Regions from separate parts of the Neoaquamicrobium sediminum genome, predicted to be linked through region 1. Evidence: predicted binding sites of a transcription regulator. Region 1 holds the regulator's gene; each other region holds the start of a gene.
The links. The regulator LexA, encoded in region 1, represses DNA repair genes until DNA is damaged. The targets are predictions, from matches to a motif close to TGTTCNNNNTGTGTTCNG.
Positions count from the first base shown of each region.

Region 2: a site for LexA is predicted at 2,000-2,017, ahead of V1479_RS19560 (ATP-dependent helicase). Genes of this name have one in related genera too.
Region 3: a site for LexA is predicted at 2,654-2,671, ahead of uvrA (excinuclease ABC subunit UvrA). Genes of this name have one in related genera too.
Region 4: a site for LexA is predicted at 2,576-2,593, ahead of V1479_RS08270 (PA0069 family radical SAM protein). Genes of this name have one in related genera too.

Region 1 covers NZ_JAZHFV010000003.1:262,888-267,714, forward strand. The annotation lists gene V1479_RS11835 (ComEC/Rec2 family competence protein) at 1-1,080, shown strand, start outside; gene lexA (transcriptional repressor LexA) at 1,341-2,057, opposite strand; gene V1479_RS11845 (molybdopterin molybdotransferase MoeA) at 2,191-3,402, opposite strand; gene moaC (cyclic pyranopterin monophosphate synthase MoaC) at 3,404-3,886, opposite strand; gene trpC (indole-3-glycerol phosphate synthase TrpC) at 3,891-4,706, opposite strand; gene trpD (anthranilate phosphoribosyltransferase) at 4,703-4,827, opposite strand, start outside.
Region 2 covers NZ_JAZHFV010000006.1:589,292-594,118, reverse strand. The annotation lists gene V1479_RS19580 (FAD-binding oxidoreductase) at 1-184, opposite strand, end outside; gene V1479_RS19575 (thioesterase family protein) at 323-808, shown strand; gene V1479_RS19570 (hypothetical protein) at 979-1,209, shown strand; gene V1479_RS19565 (glyoxalase superfamily protein) at 1,256-1,798, opposite strand; gene V1479_RS19560 (ATP-dependent helicase) at 2,055-4,679, shown strand.
Region 3 covers NZ_JAZHFV010000003.1:35,658-40,484, reverse strand. The annotation lists gene V1479_RS10700 (AAA family ATPase) at 1-120, shown strand, start outside; gene V1479_RS10695 (DUF4168 domain-containing protein) at 196-639, opposite strand; gene V1479_RS10690 (GyrI-like domain-containing protein) at 984-1,484, opposite strand; gene V1479_RS10685 (single-stranded DNA-binding protein) at 1,494-2,006, opposite strand; gene uvrA (excinuclease ABC subunit UvrA) at 2,821-4,827, shown strand, end outside.
Region 4 covers NZ_JAZHFV010000002.1:617,515-622,341, reverse strand. The annotation lists gene V1479_RS08295 (S49 family peptidase) at 1-323, shown strand, start outside; gene V1479_RS08290 (hypothetical protein) at 404-589, shown strand; gene V1479_RS08285 (4-(cytidine 5'-diphospho)-2-C-methyl-D-erythritol kinase) at 600-1,472, shown strand; gene moaB (molybdenum cofactor biosynthesis protein B) at 1,462-2,010, shown strand; gene V1479_RS08275 (glycosyltransferase family 2 protein) at 2,007-2,519, opposite strand; gene V1479_RS08270 (PA0069 family radical SAM protein) at 2,655-3,809, shown strand; gene rnhB (ribonuclease HII) at 4,084-4,734, shown strand.

The sequences.
Region 1 (4,827 bases):
AAGTACGGTCCCGTGCGGCTGGCCTTCACAACGGGCATGAAATACGTCTCGGGACTGTCGCTGACGTCAGTCGTCGCGGGTCTCGCAACGGCGCTTTTCACCGCATGGCACTTCCAGCAGGTTTCGCCGCTCGGCCTCGTCGCCAACCTTGCGGCAATGCCATTCGTCTCCGCCGTCGTCATGCCGGCGGCGGTGCTCGCATGCCTGTTGATGCCCTTCGGCCTCGAAGGGCCGGCGTTGTATGCGATGGGGATGGGCATATCCGCGATGAATTCGATAGCCGTGTGGCTTGCCGAGCGATCGGCATTCGACGCCACCGGCGCGATCCCGCTTTCGGCGGTGCTGATGCTGACCGCAGCGCTGGCGATCCTGACGATGGCTGGCAGCGCCCTGCGCTGGGCAGCACTTCCGCTGCTCATCGCCGGGGCGTTCCTGATCGCGACACGGCAGTTGCCGCATGTCTTCGTCTCGGAGGACGCGCGGCTCGTTGCTGTCGATCGCGGCAATGGGCGCCTCGCCGTCAACCGCGCGCGACCAAGCGCCTTTACCATCCAGAATTGGCAGCGGGCCGCACAAGCCGGCGAACTGGTTTGGCCCATCGAAGGTGATGCCGGGCTCCCGCCTCATGCCGCCCTGAGTGACGATGAGAGCGAGTTGCCTTTCCGGTGCGGCGAAGGGCTTTGCATAGCGCGCCATGGCGGCGGCGGCATAGTCGTTCACGCCGACGGCGAACGAACGGCTTCGACTGCGTGTTCTTATGCCAGCCTGATCGTCATCGACGACGCCACTGCGAACAATCCTTGCCGGGATAGCAGCGTTGCGGTCATCACCAAGCGCGATCTGGCCCGCCGCGGCAGCGCCGAGATCGTCTTCGAGAACGACATCATCAGGGAAACACGCGGGACCGGAGCAAGCCCTGGCACAGGCGCCAGCGACTTGGATCGCACTTCCGCGAGACCGGCTTTATACCCAAACATCCGTTTCGCGATCCGCGAACCTTATCGGCACTGGCACGCGCACCGGCAGTATTCGCGGGAGGCGAGGGGACTTCCACCCTGGCAGAAATCGCAAGGTGAGTAACACCCCGCCGGCTGCCGCGATACCTTTGCAGCGGAAGCGCTGATCGGTGCGTCCTTCAAGGCTCGCGGAGCCTGTCCTCGGGCTCGCCGAAGGCAAGACCCGGGGGCTCGCATCTCAGCATGAGGGAGGGTGTGCATCGCCCGGGAATCCTGCTGCCCGACGGGCTATTCCTTGACGTGCATAGAGCCCAATAGGTTGGATTCGATCAATCCGCCCCTCATGCTCATCCTCAGTCGAGCATGACCTTGTCTAAGGGCCGCTCAATACCGCCGAATAAGCCCGACAAGCCTGCCTTGCACCTTCACGCGATCGGGACCGAAGATACGGGTTTCGTAGGCCGGATTGGCGGCCTCCAGTGCGATCGAGGCGCCCTTGCGGCGGAACCGCTTGAGGGTTGCTTCCTCATCGTCGACGAGCGCCACCACGATGTCGCCGGGATTGGCGGTCTGGCCGTCGCGGATGATGACGGTGTCGCCGTCGAAGATGCCAGCCTCGATCATCGAGTCGCCCTTGACCTCGAGTGCGTAGTGCTCGCCGCCCGAAAGCATTTCCGGCGGAACGCTGATCGAATGCGTCCTGTGCTGGATCGCCTCGATCGGCACGCCGGCGGCAATCCGGCCCATTACGGGAATCGCAACGGCCGCACCGGCATCATCGTCATTGCTGGCAGCCTGGATGCGCGAGGGTTCAGGCGCTCGGCCAAGGCTGCCTTGAATGACGCTGGGCGAGAACTTTTTGGCCGCATTGAGCCCCGGCGCGATCGAGTCCGGCAGCCGCAGCACTTCCAGCGCACGTGCCCTGTTGGGCAGGCGTCGAATGAAGCCGCGCTCCTCGAGCGCCGTAATCAGGCGGTGAATACCGGACTTGGAAGCGAGGTCGAGCGCCTCCTTCATCTCGTCGAAGGAAGGGGGAATGCCAGTTTCCTTCAGCCTTTCATGGATGAAGAGAAGCAGTTCGTGTTGCTTGCGCGTCAGCATTCTGTTGCCCCTTTTGGGAATCAGTCCATAAACAAAACCAGAACAAACACTATCTGTTCCAGTTGTGTTCCGCAACGGCTTAAATTATCGTGAACTTGGCAGCTCGAGGCCGCCCTTATTGCCCAAGCCAGGCTCAGCGCAGCATCAACACGCGGCAGGCATCACCCGCCTCCGACGCGGCCACGTTCGGTTCGCGGATGATGAGCGCGTTGGCGTGCGCCAGTGTCGTCAGCATCGAGGAATCCTGCACGGCGAACGGCCTTGCAACGAGGCGCCCGTCCTCAAGCGTCGCTGCCGCGCGGACATAATCCTGCCGGTGATCGTTGGCCTTCATGGCTTCGCCAAGGACGGCTTCCCTTATGTCGGCAACATGTGGGCGGCCGCCAAGCTTCGCGAGCAGCGGTTTCAGGAACAGATGCGCGCAGACGAGGCTTGAAACCGGATTTCCCGGCAGGCCGAGTACACGGGTCTCGGCTAGTCTGCCGAACATCAGCGGCTTGCCGGGGCGCATGGCGATCTTCCAGAACTCGAGCGCCATGCCTTCGCCAGTAAGCACCTCGCGGACGAGGTCGTGGTCGCCGACCGAAGCACCGCCGAGCGTCACGATCACGTCGGCACCGGCCGAGATTGCGTCACGGACGCGCTCGGCAAGCACGCCGCGATCGTCAGGCGCGATGCCGAGATCCAGCACCCGAGCGCCTGCATCGCGCGCCAGCGCCGCGACCCCATAGCCGTTCGATGCGATGATCTGGTCGGGCCCGGGTTCCGAACCGGGCGGCAGCAACTCGCTGCCCGTGGCCAGGATCGCGACCAGCGGCGTGCGCACCACCGAAAGGAGCGGGTGGTTGCCGGCTGCTGCGAGCGACAGCGCTGCAGCGTCGAGCGCCCGGCCTTTGGCCAAAAGGATGTCGCCGACGCGGAAATCGAGCCCGGCAGCCCTTACGTGACGGCCAGGGGTGACCGCTTCGCTGGCGCGGATGGTTAGTCCGTCTTCGTCCGGCTCGGCATCTTCCTGAAGCAGAACCGCATCCGCGCCTTCGGGGACAGGTGCGCCTGTGAAGATGCGTACGGCCTCGCCGGCGCCGACCGCGCCATCGAAGCGCTGGCCGGCTATCGATTGACCGATGACCGTCAGAGCAGTGGATTGGTCGACCGTATCCGCGGCGCGCACCGCATATCCGTCCATTGCCGAAGCGGGGAAGGGAGGCTGCGTCCGCCGTGCCTCCACGGCGTTGGCCAGCACATGTCCGGCTGCGTCTCCAATCGCGATCTCCTCGGCGGGCAGGGCCGTCACATCGTCGAGCAGCCGGCGCAGCGCTTCGTCAACCGGCAGCAGGCCAGCCATGTCAGACGTCCTGCAGCCGGTAATCGCCGGACTTGCCGCCGGACTTTTCCACCACACGGATGTCGGAAATCGTCATGGCGCGGTCGGCTGCCTTGGCCATGTCGTAGATCGTCAGGCAGGCGACCGAAGCCGCCGTCAGCGCTTCCATCTCGACGCCGGTCTTGCCGGTCACGCGGGCGAGCGCCGTGACGCGCAGGCCGGGCAGGTTGTCATCCGGTTCTATCTCGACCGAAACCTTGGTGAGCAGGAGCGGATGGCAGAGCGGGATCAGCTCGTGCGTCCGCTTGGCGGCCATGATGCCGGCAATGCGGGCGGTGCCGAGCACGTCCCCCTTCTTTGCATCGCCGGCGAGGATCATGGCCAGCGTGGAGGGCTGCATCGTCACCGCGCCTTGCGCAACCGCCGTGCGCTCAGTCTCCTGCTTGCCGCCGACATCGACCATGTTGGCCTCGCCGGATGCGCCAAGATGCGTGAGGCCGCTCACGGCGTCAGCCTGCCAGCCGATGCGTGTCGAGACCGAGCAGCGACCGCGTAGCGCCGGCAACATCGGCCTGCCGCATCAGGCTTTCGCCGACGAGGAAGGTGGAGATGCCGGAGCGAGCCAGGCGCGCGCAGTCGGCATTGGTGAAGATGCCGCTCTCGCCGACGATGAGCTTTTCTTGGGGGATGCGCGCCGCCAGTCGCTCCGAGGTTTCGAGGCTCACCTCGAAGGTGCGCAGGTTGCGGTTGTTGATACCGACGAGCGGCGAGGACAGGTGCTTCAGCGCGCGATCCAGTTCCGCCTCGTCATGCACCTCGACGAGCACGTCCATGCCGATGGCATGGGCCTCATCCTCGAGTGCTTTCGCTTCATCGTCGGACAGGCTCGCCATGATGACGAGGATCGCATCGGCACCCCAGCTTCGCGCCTCGTGAACCTGATAGGCCTCGAACATGAAATCCTTGCGGAGCGCGGGCAGGGCGGTGGCGGCCCGCGCCTCGGTCAGGAATTCGGGCGCACCTTGGAAAGACGGGCGGTCGGTCAGCACCGACAGGCACGCAGCGCCTCCCTGCTCGTAAGCGTGCGCAAGCGCGGGCGGATCGAAGTCGGCACGGATGAGCCCCTTCGAGGGGCTCGCCTTCTTGATCTCGGCGATCAGCGCGAACTGTCCGGCTTCGTGCCTGGCCTCGAGCGCCTTGCGAAAACCGCGAGGCGGGGTCTGGTCGGCAGCCCGCGCCTTGACCTCGGCAAGCGGAAGCTCGGCCTTGGCAGCAGCGATCTCCTCGCGCTTGTAGGCCTCGATCTTGCGCAGAATATCAGTCATGCCGCTCCCCGGTTGGAGACGTGCACCAGTAGTTCGAGCGCGGAGGCCGCCGACCCGTTATCGATTGAGCGGGTGGCAAGCTCCATGCCCTCGTCTAGCGTCCGGGCCTTGCCGGCCACGA
Region 2 (4,827 bases), on a different contig from region 1:
TCGAATGCGGAAACACCACGCCGTCGGGAAGCTGAGAGGGAATGTAGGTGGTGGAGTGCGCATGCTGGCCGCGAATCGCTTGGCCGGTCTGGAAACGCTCGCCGAAGCGCTGCTTGAGGATGCCGACGACGGCTGCGCTGCCGGCATCGTTGCGCGCAACGGGTTGCAGATCGGCAAGAGCCATGAACTTTCCTCCGTGGATGGGCGACCGTCGACCTTGTCTCCGTACGCCCTTTGGTCTTCTCTGTCGGCAGCATGCAAATGGCGTGGCCTTTGTCCAGCGATCCGGACGCGGCCCTGCCCCAAAAGACAGGAATCAGCAATGGCCAATCCCGCCCCTTTCGTCTCGCGCGTTCTCGAGGTCGAGAAGGACTGGATCGATTATAACGGCCACATGAACATGGCCTACTACAACGTCCTGTTCGACCGTTGCGCCGACGAAGCCTTCGAGCTGCTGGGCATGGGGCCGAAATATGCAGGCGAGCGGCGACTGACAACCTACACCGCCGAGATCCACGTCTGCTACGTCCGCGAGTTGCACCTCGGCGACAAGGTCACCTCCACCTTCCAGATGCTCGATCACGACGAGAAACGTTTTCACGTCTTCCAGGAACTGCACCACGCCGACGGCTGGCTCGCCGCGACATCGGAGGTCCTGACCCTGCATATCGACATGAGCGGCCCCAAGGTCTGCCCCTTCCCGCCAGATGTTCTTGCCAACATCGAGGCGATGCGAGCCGCACATGCTAACCTGCCGGTCCCGGAGCGCGCGGGCCGCTCGATCGGCATCCGCCGCAAGGCCGGCTGACGCCACCGGAACACGCCGAGACGCCGTTAGGCAACGATTAACCCTGACGGCCTTTGCACAGCTTCATCCCCTCACCCGCCTTGATCGTGCGCCGGACACTTCCACAATCGCAGGCAGGGGCGACTCACCACGGCGCGAGTCCGACGGGGAATGGTCGGAGAAGAGAAATCATGCACGACGGCATCACCGGCGACGTCGCCCACTTTGCTTGCGCGGTGGCGCTGGATGAAGCCTACACCGATCACGATCTGCGGCGCGCCCAAAGATTGGTGGAGCAAGAACTCCAAGACATCCGGCGACTGCGCCAGCCGATCCCCATCGACGTCATCTATGCCCGCCGAATTCTGATGGAGGCCCGCCATCTGCGCGCCAGGCGGGACGAGCCCGACACCGCATACTGACGGGCGTCGGGATGTCCGGCGCCCGCCACAAGGTGGCCTAGCCGTCCTACCGCTCCATGAACCGCATGCGGTTGTTGAAGGGATCGGTCACAGCCATTTCGAGGCCCCAATCCTGCTTCTCGAGACCCGGCTTCATATAACGGTAGTTCTTGGCAAGAAGTTCGGCGTGGAAACTGCGGATGCCTTCCATGTAGACGACCATGTTGCCGCCCGGTGTCGCGTCACCGGCATGTTCCGAAAGATGCAGTTTCAGATCGCCGCGCGATACCTGCGTGTAGAGCGGAAAATTCTCCCCGAACCGGTGTTCCCAGTCGACCGAGAAGCCGAGGAATTCGAGATAGAACTCGTGCGCCTTGGCCACGTCGAAGATGCGCACGATCGGAACCGCCTGCTCAAAGGCTATATCGTCGCGCCTTGCTGTAGTCCCGACTTCTTCGGCAATTTTGGCCGAGAGGATATTCCACGTATCGAGCCCGAACTGGCGGGCGACGATTTCCAGTGCCTCGTTGTGCTGTATATCCAGCTTTCGCTCGGCAAGCGCCTCGCGCATGGCTTTCGCCATGGCCTTGGCATCGCGGTAGGTGCGCATGATTTCCGGTCCTTTTCAGCCGGCGACTGGCTTCATCAGTGTCCGCGTTGCCGATGCCTTCGCCGGATGGAAAACCGGATTGGAAGGTTTTTAGAGATGTTCGCCAGACCCTTGCGGGCGCGGACTGCGGGCCATCTCCAGCCCGCGACAACGATAGCGCGACCCGGCATTCCCGCCAAGGGTTCGAAAGCCTCATCTTGCATGAACGTTACGGGAACGCTGGTCTTTCACCCCCGAATCACTACATTCGGGTGAGATGTCCGGATTTCCCGACGATATTCCTTTCTTCGACGAGGACGATACGCCGCGCTCGAAGGGTCAGCCTGCCGCGCAACCTGCCGGCGGCGGCATCGCTGCGCGTGCCATGGCCGCGCGCTCGGCCCATCGCGCGCCCGACTATCTGACCGGGCTGAACCCAGAGCAGCGTCTTGCGGTCGAGACCACGGAAGGCCCGGTCCTCGTGCTGGCAGGTGCCGGCACCGGCAAGACCCGCGTGCTCACCACCCGCATCGCGCATATCCTCGCCACCGGCCGCGCCTGGCCGAGCCAGATCCTCGCTGTCACCTTTACCAACAAGGCCGCGCGCGAGATGAAGCAGCGCATCGGCGTGCTGGTCGGTGAAGCGGTAGAAGGCATGCCGTGGCTGGGTACGTTCCACTCCATCGGCGTCAAGCTCCTGCGCCGTCATGCCGAACTGGCAGGGCTGCGCTCGGACTTCACGATCCTCGACACCGACGACGTAATCCGCCTGATCAAGCAGTTGATCCAGGCCGAGGGGCTGGACGACAAGCGCTGGCCGGCACGCCAGTTCGCGCAGATGATCGACGGCTGGAAGAACAAGGGCCTCGGGCCCGAGGAGATTGCCGAAGGCGACGCCAGAGCCTTCGCAAATGGCAAGGGCCGCGAGCTTTACAGGGCTTACCAGGACCGGCTCCACACGCTCAACGCCTGCGATTTCGGCGACCTGCTGTGCCACCCGATCCGCATTTTCCGCCAGCATCCCGACGTGCTGCGCGAATATCACGCCAAATTCAAATACATCCTGGTCGACGAGTATCAGGACACCAACACCGCCCAGTATATGTGGCTGCGGCTGCTCGCCCAGCGGCCTGAGACAAAACGCGGTGCTGCCGTGCCGGCCGAAGGCCGCAAGCCCGACCGGGCGGCGGGCGACTTTTCGCCCGCCCCCGCGGAGGCCAGCGGGCGCTCGGCCGCGAGCGTCAACATCTGCTGCGTAGGCGACGACGACCAGTCGATCTACGGTTGGCGCGGCGCCGAGGTCGACAACATCCTGCGTTTCGAAAAGGACTTTCCGGGCGCGGCCGTCATCCGGCTGGAACGCAACTACCGCTCCACCGCGCACATCCTCGGCGCAGCCTCCCATCTGATCGCCCACAACGAAGGGCGGCTGGGCAAGACGCTGTTCACCGAAAAGGCCGATGCCGACGACGCCAAGGTGATGGTTCACGCGGCGTGGGATTCGGAAGAAGAAGCCCGCGCGGTCGGCGAGGAAATCGAGGCGCTTCAGCGCCGGCAACACAATCTCAACGACATGGCGATCCTGGTCCGCGCATCCTTCCAGATGCGCGAATTCGAGGACCGCTTCGTCACGCTCGGCCTGAACTACCGCGTCATCGGCGGTCCGCGCTTCTACGAACGGCAGGAAATCCGCGACGCGATGGCCTATTTCCGCGTAGTGGCGCAGGGTGCCGACGACCTCGCCTTCGAGCGCATCGTCAACGTGCCCAAGCGCGGGCTGGGCGAAGCGGCCATCCGCCAGGTTCACGATACCTCTCGGGCCTTGCGCGTGCCGATGCTGGAGGCCGCCGCCAAGCTCGCCGAAAGCGACGAGATGAAGCCCAAGCCCCGCGCGGCGCTCCGCGAGGTCGCGGCCAACTTCGCGCGCTGGCAGGGCCTGCTCGACAACACACCGCATACCGAACTCGCCGAAACCATCCTCGAAGAGTCCGGCTACACGGAAATGTGGAAGAACGACCGCTCGGCAGAAGCGCCGGGTCGACTGGAAAACCTCAAGGAGCTGATCCGCTCCATGGAGGAATATGAATCGCTGCGCGGGTTCCTGGAGCATGTCGCTCTGGTCATGGATGCCGAGCAGAACGAGGAGATGGATGCCGTCAACATCATGACGCTGCATTCGGCCAAGGGGCTCGAATTCGACACCGTCTTTCTGCCGGGCTGGGAGGAAGGCCTGTTTCCGCATCAGCGCGCGCTGGATGAAGGGGGCCGCTCGGGGTTGGAGGAAGAGCGGCGCCTCGCCTATGTCGGCCTGACCCGCGCCAAGAAGAACCTGCACCTCTGGTTCACCTCCAACAGGCGCATTCACGGCCTTTGGCAGTCGACCATCCCGTCGCGGTTCCTCGACGAACTGCCGGAAGCCCATGTCGAGGTGGCCGAAACCGGCTCGTCTTATGGCGGCTACGGCACAGGCAGCTTCGGCGAGCGGCAGGCGGGGCGACAGAACCCCTACGGCGCGTCGCGCTTCGACAATGTGGGCCAGAGCGGCTCCTTCTCCAATACCTATGCAACGCCGGGCTGGCAGCGCGCGCAGCAGAACCGCACCGAGGCGACCGACCGCAACTGGGGTTCGCGCTCGGGCCACTCGGTCGAGCGGATCGGCTATGGCGAGGTGGATTCCGGCTACGGAGCCGGCCGCACCAGCGTGAAGGGCCGCACCATCGAAGGCGAACTCGTCGCCAAGTCGGTCTCGGACTCCCCTTCCGCGTTCAAAGTGGGCGACCGCGTGTTCCACCAGAAGTTCGGAAACGGCAACATCGCAGCTATCGAAGGCAACAAGCTGACCATCGACTTCGACAAGGCCGGCCAGAAGCGTGTGCTGGACGGCTTCGTAAGCGCGGCCTGACCTGGGTTACGAGCACAACCACATACACTCAAAAAGTGTAGAAGATTTTTCTTAAACTTTTGCGAGCATCGACGTAATCTCCGTCTTGCAGGCAATGGTGCCTGTACCTTCCGCTTCCGGGCGGTTTACCTCCGGGCCCCTTCCGTCA
Region 3 (4,827 bases), 230 kb from region 1:
CAGTTCTCCACGCTCGATTCCCTCGAGAAACACGTGCTCGACACGAGAGACCTCGATAGGGAAGCGCTGCTTCGGAGCGTGACAGTCGCCCTGCAAAGTGGAGCGTATCGACTGTCCTGACGAAAGTCGGGCGAAAGGCCCGAAGTCGCCGTCCCGGCCGCAAGGAGAACAGCCGGGACGACTCTGCCCCGGCGTTTATTGCGCCGGCTGCTGGGCTCCGGCCGCTTCGGTGATGTGGCCGTTGATCTGCTGCGCCAGGTCGGGATTGGTCTGTGCCGCCTGGATGATCGTGTTGTACTCCTCGACCGAAATGCCGTCGGCGTTGTTGACCGCCTCGACCATCTTTTCACCCGCCTCCTGCTGAAGTCGCTGCTGGTCTTCTGTTGTGCCTGCAGCCTCGATCTGCGGCTTGTAGCTCTCGGTGACCTTGGTCACCTCGAGAAAGGCGACGGCGAAGGATTTCAGCTTCGTCTCGTCCATCGCAGGTGCGGCGGCGGCAGGTGCTTCTGGCTGCGGCGCGGCTTCCGCCGGCGGTGGTGTTTGCGGCGCGGCATCCTGGGCGTTGGCAGCGCCAAGCACAGTGCCGGTGACGATAGCGAGCGCGGAAAGGCCCGACAGCAAGATCCTGTTCAAACTCATGTTTCAATTCCTCTTCTTGGTCCGTGCGGACGGGAAAAGACCCTCGCAGCACCGACTCTCCGGTCGGGTTACGGAACCCCGCCGCGGAACGAAGCGCGCGAAGCTGCCAAGACTGTGGCAAGCTCAGCCGAATGACGCGGCAGCACGGTCACTTTGTCCGAACGAAAGAGACATTTCTTTACTGAGCCTGCCGGCGGACGCTGCAATCAACGTTCCGGGCTGGGCACGTGCTGCGGCTTCTGTCACCGAACGAGCCCGGCCGTTTCGCCCCGGGTTTTCCCGGCCGCAACATCGCAGCGCCCAACGAACCTATTTGGCTGGAAAGCGGGTTAAGCCGTGCCGGTTTATGCAGGCGAGACCGGAATGAGCAGCCGCAGCGCCGGCGGTTTCGTCAGGTCCACATCGTGCGGGTATTCTTCCCGGTGGTGAAAGTGACGCTTGTCCCAGGAAAGACTCCGGGTTTTCACCCAGTCGATCATTCGCACATAATGTGCGACCACCTCTCCGTCGCCGGCTCCATGCCAGGAACTCGCCAGCGTCATTTCAGGCAGAACAAGCGATCCGAACCCCTCCGGCAGTTCGCCTGCGTCATCCATCGCAATGCCGACGAAGTAGCGGAAACCGTCCGGCCGGTCGTTCCACGACAGCCCGACGATCGGGCTGCGCCAGCCGCTTTCCCGCCGCGCCGCGAAGGCCTGAACGTCTCGGATAACGGAATGGATCGCCCCTCGCGCCGCCTCTCCGTAGCTGCCTTCCCAATAAAGACCGCAAAGCCGGTGAGCGGGCCGCTCGGTCAGGGCAATGCCCTGATCCGCCGCTGCGGCCTCGCTGCACAGAAGGCACATGGGAGAGCCTTAGAAAGGGATCTCGTCGTCCAGGTCGCGCGAGTATCCGCCGCCGCCGCCACCGCCGCCGCGACCCTGATCGCCTGGTCCGGACTGGCCGAAATCGGAGCCGCGCCCGCCGCCCTGGGAGCCGCCGCGATCGTAGCCGACCTGGCCGCCGCCGCCCTCACCGCGTGTGTCGAGCATCTGCAGCTCGCCGCGGAACTTCTGCAGCACGACCTCGGTCGTGTAGCGATCCTGTCCCTGCTGGTCCTGCCATTTGCGGGTCTGGAGCTGGCCCTCGAGATAAACCTTCGCGCCTTTCTTCAGGTACTGCTCGGCGACCTTGGCAAGGTTGTCGTTGAAGATGACGACGTTGTGCCACTCGGTCTTCTCGCGCCGCTCCCCGGACTGCTTGTCGCGCCATGTCTCGGAGGTGGCGATGCGCAGGTTGACGACCGGGTCGCCGGAGTTGAGCCGGCGGATTTCCGGATCGGCGCCCAGATTACCCACCAGAATGACCTTGTTGACGCTACCCGCCATGACGCTCTCCTGCGCTCGTCCTAAACCTGACATCGATGTCGCGGCACATTATCCGAACGCCCTCGCGGATTCGCCCCGCCGGCCGCCCGCTCGGCGACATCTCCACAGTTTTCATTGTTCTTTATTTGTTCTTTACAAGAGAATGGGGCTCCTGACAATCCCGGCAGCCTCTGCGATTCGGTCGCTGCCGGCGACGAAGAAAGCCCCGCCACGTTCGGGACGTGGTCGGGGCCGTTGAGAGCCTTTGCTCTGTTGCCGGGAATGGATTACCGGCACTTTTTTCGGATGCGTCTCGGGTCGTCGCCCGATGATCCGACTATCTGTCAAATTGTAGGTTGATCGATAACGAGGCCGCGATGTGCCCGCGCCTTCAGGTTATCGTGGCTCCACATCGTGGTGGAGCCTGCTGGGACTGTCCGGCGGGGTCATGCCTCATCTCCCTTTGCAGTTTCTCCTGTCGCAGACGCGCTCAAGCCTTGCCGTGTTTCCGACACCCCTTGGGCGTACCAGGACGACCGCCGAGGCGAGCTTCATCTGACCGGGAGAGCATGACTCCGCCCTGCCCCCACGTCAACCGTCGAGGCTGATCCGGCAACAATTCGTGATCGCCAGTGGCCGCGTCCTCCTGCCAACGGATTGTCAGGAGCTGTTCGCTCTCTGTTCTTTCTGCTTGCCCTGTGTGCGAAAACGCGTGAAAAGCCAGAGGCGGTTTTCCGGAGGCCGCCGGCCTCGACGGACGGCACCAACAACACCATATCCGGGGTCTGGCCGGCTACGACGCCGGCCGTTCTGATGTAAGGCGGCACACGGGACCATGGCGGACCAGAAATTCATCTCCATTCGCGGCGCGCGCGAGCACAATCTCAAGAATGTCGATCTCGACCTGCCGCGCGACCAGTTGATCGTCATGACCGGCCTGTCCGGCTCGGGCAAGTCGTCGCTCGCCTTCGACACCATCTACGCCGAGGGGCAGCGGCGCTACGTGGAGAGCCTGTCGGCCTATGCCCGGCAGTTCCTCGAGATGATGCAGAAGCCGGACGTGGACCAGATCGACGGCCTGTCGCCGGCCATCTCGATCGAGCAGAAGACGACGTCGAAGAACCCGCGCTCGACGGTCGGCACCGTCACCGAGATCTACGACTACATGCGCCTGCTCTTCGCGCGCGTCGGCGTGCCCTATTCGCCGGCAACCGGCCTGCCGATCGAGAGCCAGACGGTCAGCCAGATGGTCGACCGCGTGCTGGCGCTCGACGAAGGCACGCGGCTCTACATCACCGCGCCCATCGTGCGCGGCCGCAAGGGCGAATACCGCAAGGAACTGGCCGAGCTCCAGAAGAAGGGCTTCCAGCGCGTCAAGGTCGACGGCCAGTTCTACGAGATCGGCGAGGTGCCGGCGCTCGACAAGAAATACAAGCACGACATCGACGTGGTGGTCGACCGCGTGGTGGTGCGGCCGGACCTCGCCGCGCGGCTGGCCGACTCGCTCGAAACCGCGCTCAAGCTCGCCGAGGGCATTGCGGTCGCCGAGTTCGCCGACAGGCCGCTCGACGCCAGCCAGACCGGCCAGGAGGCGGTCAACAAGTCCAAGAACGAGACCCACGAGCGCATCCTGTTCTCGGAGAAATTCGCCTGCCCGGTCTCCGGCTTCACGATCCCCGAGATCGAGCCGCGGCTGTTCTCGTTCAACAACCCCTTCGGCGCCTGCCCCACCTGCGACGGGCTCGGCACCCAGCGCGCCATCGACCCGATGCTGGTAGTGCCGGAAGAGCACGTCTCGCTGCGCGAGGGCGCGGTGGCCCCGTGGGCGAAGTCGACCTCGCCCTACTACACGCAGACGCTCGAAGCGCTGGGCAAGGCCTACGGCTTCAAGATCGGCGACCGATGGCGCGACCTGCCGGAGGACGCGAAGGACGCCATCCTGCGCGGCACCGGCGATCGCAAGATCGAGTTCGGCTACGACGACGGCCTGCGCTCCTACAAGACGACCAAGACCTTCGAGGGTGTCATTCCCAACCTCGAGCGCCGCTGGAAGGAGACGGAATCGGCCTGGATGCGCGAGGAGATCGAGCGCTTCATGTCGTCCACCCCCTGCCCCGCCTGCAACGGCTACCGGCTGAAGCCCGAGGCGCTCGCCGTCAAGATCGGCGGCCTCCACATCGGCCAGGTCACAGAGATGTCGATCCGCAACGCCAATGGCTGGTTCGAGGACCTGCCGGGCGCGATGAACGACAAACAAAACGAGATCGCGATGCGCATCCTCAAGGAGATCCGCGAGCGGCTGCGTTTCCTCAACGATGTCGGCCTCGACTATCTGACCCTGTCGCGCAAGTCCGGCACACTGTCGGGCGGCGAGAGCCAGCGCATCCGGCTTGCCTCGCAGATCGGCTCAGGCCTCACGGGCGTGCTTTATGTGCTGGACGAGCCCTCCATCGGCCTGCACCAGCGCGACAATGCCCGCCTGCTCGAGACGCTGAAACACCTGCGCGACATCGGCAACACCGTCATCGTCGTCGAGCATGACGAGGACGCGGTGCTGACGGCCGACTATGTCGTCGACATCGGCCCCGCCGCCGGCATCCATGGCGGCAAGGTGGTGGCGCGCGGCACGCCGGCCGAGATCATGGCCAATCCCAATTCGCTCACCGGGCAGTATCTGTCGGGCGAGATGGGCATCGCGGTGCCAGCCGAGCGCCGCCCCGGCAAGAAGGGCAAGCGCATCAAGGTCGTCGGCGCGCGCGGCAACAATCTGAAGGACGTCACCGCCGAAATTCCGCTGGGCACGTTCGCCTGCGTCACCGGCGTGTCGGGCGGCGGCAAGTCG
Region 4 (4,827 bases), on a different contig from region 1:
TCCATGACACCTTCATCGACCTGGTCAAAGGGCGGCGCGGCGCCAGGCTCACGGACGATCCAGACCTCTTCACCGGCATGTTCTGGACCGGAAAGAAGGGGCTGGAGTTGGGCCTTGTCGACGCTCTTGGCGACATGCGTTCGTTTCTCAAGCAGCGATACGGCGAGAAGACGCGGCTGCAGCTCGTGTCGATGCCGCGCGGCCTGTTCGGGCGCAAGCTCGGCGTGTTCAGCTCCCAGGCGAACGGGATCGCGGCCTCGGCAGCAGATGGGCTTTTCGATGCGGCGGAAGAACGCGCCCTCTGGAGCCGGTTCGGCCTTTGACGACGCGGGAAAAGGCACTAGAATTGGGTCCGTACTGGCACCGTGACCCTTAGCATCCCAATCCGGGAGGAGACCGGACAATGCCCCAGCTTATTTTCTTCGCAGCGCTCGGCATCGTCGCCTATGTCGGCTACCGCTCCTTCATCCGCGAGGCAGAGCGCCTGACAGCGAAAGCGCGGCGCGCCGAGGCGGAGCAGCGCACGGGGTCGCAGGGCACGCTGGTGAAAGACCCCAAGACCGGCGAATACCACCTCCTGAAGGACTGAACGCCGGTCCATGCCTGCAAAAGTCGTCGAGCACGCGCCGGCCAAGGTGAACCTTGCGCTGCATGTCACCGGCCGCCGGGATGACGGGTACCACCTGCTCGACACGCTCGTGGTGTTCACCGAGGTAGGCGACACAGTGTCGGTCGCGGCGGCGGAGCAAGACAGTTTTACCATCCAGGGTCCTTTCGCTGGTCTGCTCGACGACGAGGCCGACAACCTCGTGCTGAGGGCGCGGGACCTGCTGCGAAGCAAGCACGGCGACCTGCCGCCGGTCGCTATCTCGCTTGAAAAGAACCTGCCTGTCGCCTCCGGCATCGGCGGCGGTTCAAGCGATGCAGCGGCGACACTGCGGGCACTGATGCGATTATGGGGCATCGAGCTTTCCGCCGATACGCTGGCGGCAGCGGCTCTGCGGCTGGGTGCAGATTTGCCGATGTGCCTCTATGCACGGACGCTCGTAGCACGCGGGATCGGAGAGGAAATCGAGCCGGTCGAGGGCATTCCGCCGCTTCATATGGTGCTGGCCAACCCCGGCGTAGCCGTACCGACCCCCGCGATATTCCGCGCGCTGGCCAGCCGCGAGAACCCGCCTTTGCCGACGCTGCCGGGACCGCAGGCATTGTCTGCCTGGCTGACGGATACGCGCAACGACCTGGAAGTGCCGGCTCAAACGCTCGCGCCGGAAATTGGTGAGGTACTGTCGGCGCTCACCGCCAACGGCGCGGCGCTGGCGCGTATGTCTGGCTCGGGTGCAACGTGTTTCGGGCTGTTCGCATCGCGCGACGAGGCGAAGGTCGCCGCATCCGCCATCGCGGTGCTGCACCCCTCGTGGTACGTGACGGCGACGCGAACGATCGAAAGGGCTCGAGCAGATGCCACTTGACGAGAACAGACCCTTCCTGCCTGTCGGCATTGCCGTGCTGACCGTCTCCGACACGCGGACGCCGGAGGACGACAAGTCCGGGCAGACGCTTGCCGAGCGGATCGGGGCGGCCGGTCACCGGCTCGCCGCACGCGACATCGTGAAGGACGACGTCGAGGCAATTCGCTCCGTCGTACGTGGCTGGGCGAAGGACGATGCTGTCGACGTGATCATCACAACAGGCGGCACCGGCTTCACCGGCCGCGACGTGACGCCGGAAGCGCTGGAGCCCATTTTCGAGAAGCGCATGGACGGCTTCTCGGAAGTCTTCCACCGGATTTCCTACGACAAGATCGGCACGTCCACGATCCAGTCGCGGGCGACTGGCGGAGTGGTCGACGCCACGTTCGTCTTCGTGCTGCCCGGCTCGCCGGGAGCTTGCCGTGACGCGTGGGACCATATCCTCAAGGCGCAGCTCGACTACCGCCACATGCCATGCAATTTCGTGGAGATCATGCCGCGGCTGGACGAGCATCTGAAGCGCGGCGGAACAAGCTAGGCTGTCTTTGCGGAAGGCGGCGCGGGAAGAATCTCCGCGCCCAGCCTGCGCGCCGATACCGACCGAGCGATCGCCAGACCGTCAGCCCGAGCCAGCGATAGCGCCTGGCGTTTAGTAATCATCAGCCCGTCTGCCAGCGGTCTACGACCGGCGAAGACGCGGGCGAGGAAGGGCTGCCTGTACTGGCGCGCGCGCGTGAAGCGGGCCGCGCCGGCGGCCACTTCCGCGTGGCTGAGAACGGCGTCCATCCATCCTTCAAGCAGCCGCGCGCCCGGCTCGAGAATCAGTATCCATTCGCTGCGCGCCTGCCTGATGCCGGACAGCGCATCGGCACCGGCCAGATAGCTGCAACCGGCATGTTCAGCGACGGTGTGGGTGCGGTCCGACGAGCCGCCGTCACAGACGATCACCTCGCGCACCACGCCTTCGACGGCCCCGCCAACGAGCGAGGCGAGCGTGCGCGCCAACGCATCTTCATGGTTACGCGTCTCGATCAGGACGGACAGCATTCGACCGGAATAGCTGAAAGCGCCGGCTAAAGCCAGTGCTGCACTGCAGCAGAAAAAGTTCTTGCTTTGTTCTGCGTCCAGAAATAGGAATAGTTTCATCACGGACAGGCGAGTCGTTCGCCAACGGAGCCAGACATGGAACCGATCAGACAAGCGGATATGGCAGCCTTTGCTGGCGGCGGCGCGGCCGCGGCGAACGCGCTGGTGGACGATAGCGGGCTCCGCGTCGGCTTCGACAGGCGGCGCGGCCGCGCGGCCGGCGTCAATCCTTCCGGCCGCTACGAGCCGCTGACGCGGCATGTCTTCGACGACGGGTGGAACAGCCTCGAGGAATTGCCTCCGTTCAAGACCGAAGTTCAGGTCGAGAAGCCACGCAACATCATCACCCGCAACACGTCGCCGGACATCTCATTCGACCGTTCGATCAATCCCTATCGCGGCTGCGAGCATGGCTGCGTCTATTGCTTCGCGCGGCCGACCCACGCTTTCATGGGATTGTCGCCGGGGCTGGACTTCGAGGCGAAGCTGTTTGCCAAGCCGGACGCTGCCCGGTTGCTGGAGCGGGAACTGGCGAAACCCGGCTATGAGCCCCGAACGATTGCGATCGGCACCAACACCGATCCCTACCAGCCGATCGAGAAACAGTGGCGCATCATGCGCGAAATTCTCGAAGTGCTGGAGGCGCATAACCACCCTGTCGGCATCGTCACCAAGTCGGCATTGGTGACACGCGACGCCGACATTCTCGGACGCATGGCCGAGAAGGGGCTGGCCAAGGTGGCGCTTTCGATCACCACGCTCGACCGCAAGCTGGCACGGATGATGGAGCCGCGCGCGGCCACGCCACCGAAGCGGCTGGAGGCTCTGCGCACGCTGGCAGATGCGGGGGTGCCAGTCTCGGTGATGATCGGCCCTGTGATCCCGGCGCTGAACGATCAGGAGATCGAGCGCATTCTTGACTCCGCCCAGGCGGCCGGCGCCCGCGAGGCAGGCTACATCATCCTGCGTCTGCCGCTGGAGGTGTCGCCGATCTTCAAGGACTGGCTGCTGCGGCACTATCCGGACAGATACCGCCACGTGATTTCGCTGATCCGTTCGATGCGTGGAGGCAAGGACTACGATGCCGAGTGGGGCAAACGGATGAAGGGCGCAGGGCCCTATGCATGGCAGATCGGCCGGCGCTTCGAAATCGCGGCAAAGCGGCTGGAACTCAATGTTGAGAAGAGGCGGCTGCGAACCGATCTGTTCAAGCCGCCGGCCCAGGCGGGCGAGCAGTTGATGCTGCTCTAGTAATCATAGGCAGCGCGGGCGATGTCCAGCATCGCCCGCGCCAGCGAATTCCGTCCGGCCTGCCCCGTCCCCTGGCACCCGACGGAGCCTTCCCGCCCCGCCCCATCCGGCGGGAAGGACTGGAGAACCGGAGCCCCGCGAGCATCGCCGCAACATGCCTCGCCCGCGCTCCGGTTCTCCGCTTTTCTTTTGCCCGACGACAAGTGGATACGCTCGCTGTGGGATGGTTCGCTGCTTGCACCGGGGCCTCAGCCGGTGCAAGCATCGACAGGCTATGCCACGACCACAGCCCGATTCTCCGCTTCTTTTCGACCTGCCCGTGCGACCCGATTTCTCGCTGGAGAGGGAGGCCCTGCGCGATAGCCGCTGGCCCGTGGCCGGCACCGACGAGGCAGGCCGGGGGCCTCTCGCAGGCCCGGTGGTTGCGGCCGCCGTCGTCCTCGATCCTGAGAACATTCCGGATGGGCTGGACGATTCGAAGCGGATGGATGCAGCAGCACGCGAAGGCGTGTTCACCGAAATTCTCACGCGCGCAAGGGCGGTTTCGTTTTCGGCCGTATGCGCGGGTTCCATCGACAGCGGCGATATCCGCAAGGCAAGCCTGGAAGCCATGCGCCGGTCAGTGGCCACGCTTACTGTGAAGCCGTTGCTGGTGCTTGCGGACGGCCGGGACGTTCCACCCGGGCTCCCCTGTCTCGGCCGCGCGGTCGTCAAGGGTGACCAGCGCTCGCAATCGATCGCGGCAGCCTCCATCATCGCCAAGGTGATGCGAGACCGGATGATGGCGCGCGCCGGAGCCTGTGACGTGCGCTACGGTTTCGAGCTCCATATGGGCTACGCAACGGTCCGCCATCGCACCGCGATCCTGGAACACGGGCCGGTAACACGGCTGCACAGGCTCTCCTTCGCGCCGTTCCGCACATAAAGAGCAGTTGCCCAGAAAACCTGTTTGCCGTCATGCGTCCTTCGAGGCTCGCTTTGCTCGCACCTCAAGATGAGGGACGAGGGTTGATCAAAC